One region of the Spirillospora sp. NPDC049024 genome, then DNA from elsewhere that is predicted to be linked to it. Evidence: riboswitches for the same ligand, from Rfam matches in the RefSeq annotation. Region 1 holds a riboswitch; each other region holds the start of a gene.
The links. Region 1 has a riboswitch for thiamine pyrophosphate ahead of thiO (glycine oxidase ThiO). Riboswitches for the same ligand answer to the same signal wherever they lie in the genome.

Region 1 (2,253 bases):
ACGGGCCTGACCCCGATGCCCACGACCACCTCGTCGGCGTCGATGCGCCCGCCCCCGGCGAGGGCGAGGCCGCCCTCGCGCACCTCGGCGACCTTGACCCCGGTCCGCAGCTCGACGCCGGCCTCCGCGTACCAGGGGGCGGTGAGCGCGCCGACCTCGGGCCCGACGGCGCCCGCGAGGGGCGTGTCGGCCGCCTCCACGACGGTGACCGCGCAGCCCTTGCGGGCCGCGGTGGTGGCGACCTCGGCGCCGATCCAGCCCGCCCCGACGATCACGATGCGGGCGCCAGGGACGAGCCGGGCGCGCAGGTCGCGGGCCTCGTCGATGGTGCGCAGCACGTGCTGGCGCCCGTCCCCGGGCAGGGTGATCGGGGCGGCGCCGGTCGCGATCACCAGGCCGTCGAAGGGGAGGTCGCCCGCCGTGGAGGCCACCGTCCCGCCGCGTCCGGGCTCGTCCAGCCGCAGCCCGGTGGCGCGCTCGCCGAGCAGCAGCTCGCAGCGCAGCGCGTCCCAGTCGGCGTCGACGGTCGTGTCGTCGGACTCTCCCGCGAGGACGGCCTTCGACAGCGGCGGCCGGTCGTAGGGCCGGTGCCGTTCCGCCGACAGGAGGGTCAGCGCGCCCTCGTACCCCTTGCTCCTCAGGGCCTCCACGGCGCGCACGCCGGCCAGCCCACCACCCACGACGATGACCCTGTCCATGGAAGGCCACATTAACGGCCCGCGTTCCGCGGACGGACAGGTGGGTGGACAGGTGTCCAATCAGCCGCCCGCTCCCCCGAGGTCGTAAGGTGGTGACGAGCAGAAACCTGCACAGAACAGAACAAAGCGCGGGAGTCCGGTGCGACCGGGCTGAGAGGGCGGCTGACCGGGCCGCCGACCGCCAGGACCTGATCCGGATCATGCCGGCGAAGGGAGCGCGCATGGAGATAGCGATCATCGGCGCCGGGGTGGTCGGCCTGGCCACCGCCTGGCGCACCGCCGCCGGCGGCGCCGCCGTCACCCTCGTCGACCCCGCGCCCGCGTCGGGCGCCTCCTCCGTCGCGGCGGGCATGCTGACCCCCGTCAGCGAGCTGAACTACGGCGAGGAGCCGCTGCTGCGGCTCGGCCTCGCCTCCCGCGACCGCTACGGCGCGTTCGTCGCGGAACTGGAGGAGCTGACCGGCCTGGAGACCGGCTACCGCGCCGACGGGATCATCGAGGTCGCGTTCGACTCCGACGACCTGCGGTACCTGGACGACCTGCGCCGCTTCCAGGAGCACCTCGGCATCCCGGCGGAGGCGCTCACCGGCCGGGAGTGCCGGCGGCTGGAGCCGATGCTCGCGCCCGGCGTGCGCGGCGGCCTGCTCGCCCCGCGGGACGGATCGGTCGACCCCCGCAGGCTCGCCCCCGCGCTGCTGGCCGCGTGCGAGCGGCTGGGCGTCCGGCTCGTCCGGCGGCGGGCCGCGCGCGTCGTCGTGGAGAACGACGCCGCCACCGGCGTCGGCCTGGACGACGGCACCGTGATCCGCGCGGACCGGGTGCTGCTGGCCGCGGGCCCGTGGTCGGGCGACGTCGGCGGGCTGCCCCCCGGGACCGTTCCACCCGTCCGCCCGGTGAAGGGGCAGGTGATCCGGCTGCGCACCCGGACGCCGTTCCTGCGGCGGCCGACCCGCGGCCTCGTCAGGGGGTCCTCGGTCTACCTGGTGCCGCGCCCGGACGGCGAGATCGTCCTCGGCGCCACGCAGGAGGAGCTGGGCTTCGACACGCGCGTCACCGCCGGCGGGCTGTGGGAGCTGCTTCGTGACGCCCGCGAGCTGCTGCCCGGCATCACCGAGCTGGAGTTCGCGGAGGTCACCGCCGGGCTGCGGCCCGGCTCCCCCGACAACGCGCCCGTGATGGGGCCGACCGCGCTGGCCGGGCTGTTCGTCGGCACCGGGCACTTCCGCAACGGCATCCTGCTCACGCCGGTGAGCGCCGACATCCTGTCCGCGATGCTGCTGGACGGGCCCGTCCCCGAGGTCGCCGGGCCGTTCGCCCCCGACCGCTTCTCCCCCGAGGTGAGCGCATGAAGGTGATCGTCAACGGTGAGCCGCGCGAGCTGCCCGAGGGCGCGAGCGTGGCCGAGGTCGTCGCGTCCGTCACGGCCGCGGCGACGGGCGTGGCGGCGGCCCTGAACGACGAGGTCGTCCGGCGCTCGGCCTGGGAGGCCACGCCCCTGAAGGACGCCGACCGCGTCGAGGTGCTGACCGCGGTCCAGGGAGGGTGAGGATGGACA
Region 2 (2,253 bases), on a different contig from region 1:
CGCACGTCGGACCACATTTCGGCCCAGCGGGCGACGGTGCCGGGGTTCACGAGCTGGTACACCACGAACCCCGCCGCCCATGCGGCGATCATGCCCCAGCGGGACGGCGCCGTCCGCGAGACGTCCCAGCCGGCGCGGCCCCGGCCGCGGCCGAGGAAGAAGTCGGCCGCCAGGACGCCGAGCATCGGCACGAACACCGAGCCGATCAGCGAGAGGAAGCCCGCGTAGTCGCCGATGTCCAGGACCAGCGCGAGCACGGTGATGAGGATGCCGAGCCCGACGCTCAGCACCCGGCGGTCGGCCCGGGGGAACAGGTTCTGGATCGACACCGCGGTGGAGTAGGTGTCGGCGAACGACTGGTCGGCCTCCCGCAGCACGAACACCGCGAAGAACACCACGCCCAGCGAGGCGCCCAGGAACGGGTCGAAGATCTTGCCCGAGTCGCCCGCGACCAGTGCGAGCGCGAGCAGGCCGAGGACGTAGGCGACGATCTGCGTGACGGAGTAGCCGACGGCCGCGGCGCCGAACGCCCCGCGCTCGGTGCGCGCGTGCCGGGTGTAGTCGGCGGCGACCGGCACCCAGGAGATCGACACGGCCAGCGCGGCGTCCGCGCCGACCCAGAACCCGCCCCACGAGCCCCGGTTCAGGTCGGGCAGCGGCTCCTGGACGAGCCGGACGTAGAAGTAGACGAGCGCGATCGCCACCGCGACGGTCACGTAGCGGCGCAGCAGCCGCACCGAGCCGAGCGGCCACACCGTCAGCACGGTCGTGATCGCGCCCGCCGCGACGACGTAGCCCCAGCGGGGGACGCCGTCCCACAGCTCGCGGGCCGCGTCGGCGATGACGATCAGCTCGAACGTGCCCCAGCCGACGAGCTGGGCGATGTTGAGGACGGTCGGCGCGTACGACAGCCGCGCGCCGAACAGGCCGCGCAGCAGCACCATCGCGGGCTGGCCGGTGCGCGCGCCGGGGACGGCGGCGAGGCCGAGCATCAGCCCGCCGAGGGCCGTTCCCACGGCCATCGCGACGATGCCCGCCATGATCGAGATGGTGGGCCGGCCGGCCTCGTCCGGCGCGAGGACGGTGTAGGCGCCGGAGAAGGCCAGGAGGCTGACGCCGAGGTTCCCCCAGAAGGCGCTCTGGTCCCAGAATCCGAGGACCTTGGGGGCGGGCTCGTCGAGGGTGAACGGGACCTCGTCGCGGACGCGCTCGTCCTGAGGGCGCTTTTCGACGTCGGACGTCACGGGACACACTCCCTACGCCGGCATTACCCGGACAGGTTCATGCGGTCGGCGACGCCTTGGAGGCCGCCCTCTCAGCCCGGCTGTGGCCCGAGCTCCCGCGGGTATCGGTCAGGCCCGATCGTACAACCGCATACAACCGCCCGTCACGCCCCAAAAGGGGGCATCGGGGTCAGATCACTCGGCGGCCGGTCGGATCACGCGACGAAGGGCGGGCCGTCCCCGGTCCCCTCCATCGGGCGGCCGGCCCGGGCCCACCCGTGCATGCCGTCGCCGACGTTGCGCGCCAGCCAGCCCGCCTGGTTCAGCGCGACCGTGACCTGCGCGGACCGCGCCCCGGACCGGCAGATCACATAGACCTCCCGGTCACGCGGGATCTCCCCGGCGCGGTCGCCGAGCTGGCGCATGGGGATGTGGACCGCCTCGGGCGCGTGGCCCGCCTCCCACTCGTCCTGTTCGCGGACGTCCAGCAGGTAGCCGTCCTGCGGGACCTCCGCGGCGACCACGGCCGGCACGTCTTCCCCGAAATTCATCACACCCCCATGGAACCGCGCGAAGCCCCTCTGCGTCGAATCACGCATGCGGTATCGGACGCTCCTTTTCGCAGCGCCCGGGCTGGCCTTGCTCCTGTCCATGGCCGCCTGCGGCGACGAACAGGCAAACGGAAACCCCGCCGGAGCGCCTTCGGGCACGACGTCCGTGCAGCCGTCCGGCTCACCGGCGGACACACTCACCGTGCAGGTCAAGGCCTCCAAGGAGGCGCCCGCCAAGACCTGGCGGCTGACCTGCGGCCCGCCCGGCGGCGACCATCCCCAGGCGGCCGGCGCCTGCGCGGCCCTCACCAAGGTCAAGGATCCCTTCAAACCCGTCCCCAAGGACCAGATGTGCACCAAGATCTACGGCGGTCCGGAGATCGCCACGGTCAAGGGCACCTGGCAGGGGAAGCAGGTCGACACCACGTTCACCCGCGATGACGGCTGCCAGCTGCACCGCTGGAGCCAGATCGGCCCGG
Region 3 (2,253 bases), on a different contig from region 1:
GCGCGGCCTGGCGCGTCGTCGACGACGAGGGCGAGGAGGTCCCGCCGCCCGCGGCCGGCGCCCTGTCCCGTGCCCCGCAGATCACCGTGGACGGGAGGGGCCGGTACCGCGACCGGGACGGCGGCGCGGTCCTCGCCGTGGCCTGCCGGCGGCGCGGCCGGAGGACCGTCGTGCTGCGCGACCCCCACGCCGCCGCGCTGCTGGTGGTCCGGGGCCCCTCCCGGTTGCCGGGCCGCGACCGCGTGCGCGTCCTCGACCCCGCCGGGCGCACCCTCGGGTTCCTGCGCGGCCCGCGCGAGCCGTCCTTCCACACCGCCGGCGGGATCCTCCTCGGCAGCACGCGCGAGACCGGCGGCGGCCTCGTCGTCACCGGCATCGACGGCCGGCGCTCGGCCGCGCTGGACACCGGCGGCGGCGAGGGCGACGGAGACACGGGCGACGGAGACGAGGTCCGGCTGGAGCGGTCGCCGTCCGCCCCGGACCCGCTCCGCACCCTGGCCCTCGCGCTGCCGGTCGCGTTCCGCTCGGGCCGCCGCTAGCCGGGCGGCCGGAGCCGGTCAGATGACGGGCTTGACGTCCAGGATGGGCGTCCCGTCCACGGCCTCCATGTCGCGGACGCGCAGCCGCCGCCCGCTCACCTGGAGGATCTCGACCGGATGCAGGCCGACCGGATTCGGCCGGTCCGGCGAGCGGGTCGCGAACACGCCGGTCTCGGGGTTGGCCGGGTCGTTGCGCGGCCGCGTCCGCAGGACCTCGCGCGACGCCTGGTGCAGCCAGGTGAGCACGATGATCCGGTCGCCGGGGCGGAGCCCGTCGAGGGCGGCGCGGTAGGCCGGTTCGAAGACCAGCCAGGCCTCGGGGGCGCCTTCGGTGCCCTGCTTCGGCGCCGCCGCGCGGTCGGTGAGCGGCGAGGAGACGTGCCCGACCGGTGTGAGCGTGACTTCCCTGTCGACGTGGGACATGCCGTGATCTTCCCAGAGGCTCCGCGCGGGCGCGTTCTACCCCGCGGACGGCGGTTGCGGCAACGGGGGCGGCGCGGGTTAACGTCGGGGACGACAGATCGCGGGGGTCCGGCGAACCGGGCTGAGATAGCGGCTGGGACGGCCGCTGACCGCATGAACCTGACCGGGTAATGCCGGCGTAGGGAGAGATCGAGTCGTCATGACCGAACCTGTGGTTCCAGCTGCCCGCAAGACCTACCTCCAGGGCTCGCGCCCGGAGCTCCGGGTCCCGATGCGGGAGGTGGCGCTGACCAACGGCGACGTCGTCGTCCTGTACGACACGTCCGGGCCGTACACCGACCCCGACCAGCGGACCGACGTGCGCCGCGGGCTGCCGCCGCTGCGGGAGGCCTGGATCGCCGAGCGCGGCGACACCGCCCCGTACGAGGGGCGGGCGGCGCGCCCCGAGGACGACGGACGCCGGCCGTCGTCCACCGCCTTCCCCGGGGGCGCGGGAGGCCTCCCGCAGGCCGACGGCGAGGGCTCCCTGCCCCGGCGGCCGCGGCGCGGCACCGGCGGCGCGGTGACCCAGCGGGCCTACGCGCGGCGCGGGGAGATCACGCCGGAGATGGAGTTCGCCGCGCTGCGCGAGGGCGTGGCCCCGGAGGCCGTCCGGGACGCGCTGGCGGCCGGGCGAGCGGTGCTGCCCGCCAACGTCAACCATCCCGAGATCGAGCCGATGGTCATCGGACGCGACTTCCTGGTCAAGGTCAACGCGAACATCGGCAACTCGGCGGTCGCGTCCTCGATCGAGGACGAGGTCGAGAAGATGACGTGGGCCACCCGCTGGGGCGCCGACACGATCATGGACTTGTCGACGGGGCGGGACATCCACACCACGCGCGAGTGGATCCTGCGCAACTCCCCCGTGCCGGTCGGGACCGTGCCGCTGTACCAGGCGGTGGAGAAGGTCGGCGGCGACCCGGCGGAGCTCACCTACGAGGTGTTCCGCGACACCGTGATCGAGCAGGCGGAGCAGGGCGTGGACTACATGACCGTCCACGCCGGGGTGCTGCTGTCGTACGTCCCGCTGACGGCGCGGCGCAAGACGGGGATCGTGTCCCGGGGCGGGTCGATCATGGCGGCCTGGTGCCTGGCGCACCACGAGGAGAACTTCCTCTACACCCACTTCGAGGAGCTGTGCGAGATCTTCGCCGCCTACGACGTGACCTGGTCGCTCGGGGACGGCCTGCGCCCGGGCTCCATCGCGGACGCCAACGACGAGGCCCAGTTCGCCGAGCTGCGCACCCAG

Region 2: another riboswitch for thiamine pyrophosphate. It lies ahead of AB0C21_RS08865 (purine-cytosine permease family protein); the one in region 1 lies ahead of thiO (glycine oxidase ThiO).
Region 3: another riboswitch for thiamine pyrophosphate. It lies ahead of thiC (phosphomethylpyrimidine synthase ThiC); the one in region 1 lies ahead of thiO (glycine oxidase ThiO).

Annotation. Positions count from the first base shown of each region.
Region 1 covers NZ_JBEZFD010000007.1:313,607-315,859, forward strand. Annotated here, with positions in the region: gene AB0C21_RS16040 (NAD(P)/FAD-dependent oxidoreductase) at 1-698, opposite strand, end outside; TPP riboswitch at 817-930, shown strand; gene thiO (glycine oxidase ThiO) at 920-2,047, shown strand; gene thiS (sulfur carrier protein ThiS) at 2,044-2,244, shown strand; gene AB0C21_RS16055 (thiazole synthase) at 2,247-2,253, shown strand, end outside.
Region 2 covers NZ_JBEZFD010000004.1:163,377-165,629, forward strand. Annotated here, with positions in the region: gene AB0C21_RS08865 (purine-cytosine permease family protein) at 1-1,244, opposite strand, end outside; TPP riboswitch at 1,237-1,353, opposite strand; gene AB0C21_RS08870 (rhodanese-like domain-containing protein) at 1,439-1,774, opposite strand; gene AB0C21_RS08875 (SSI family serine proteinase inhibitor) at 1,977-2,253, shown strand, end outside.
Region 3 covers NZ_JBEZFD010000032.1:36,219-38,471, forward strand. Annotated here, with positions in the region: gene AB0C21_RS39140 (hypothetical protein) at 1-539, shown strand, start outside; gene tsaA (tRNA (N6-threonylcarbamoyladenosine(37)-N6)-methyltransferase TrmO) at 558-962, opposite strand; TPP riboswitch at 1,053-1,166, shown strand; gene thiC (phosphomethylpyrimidine synthase ThiC) at 1,162-2,253, shown strand, end outside.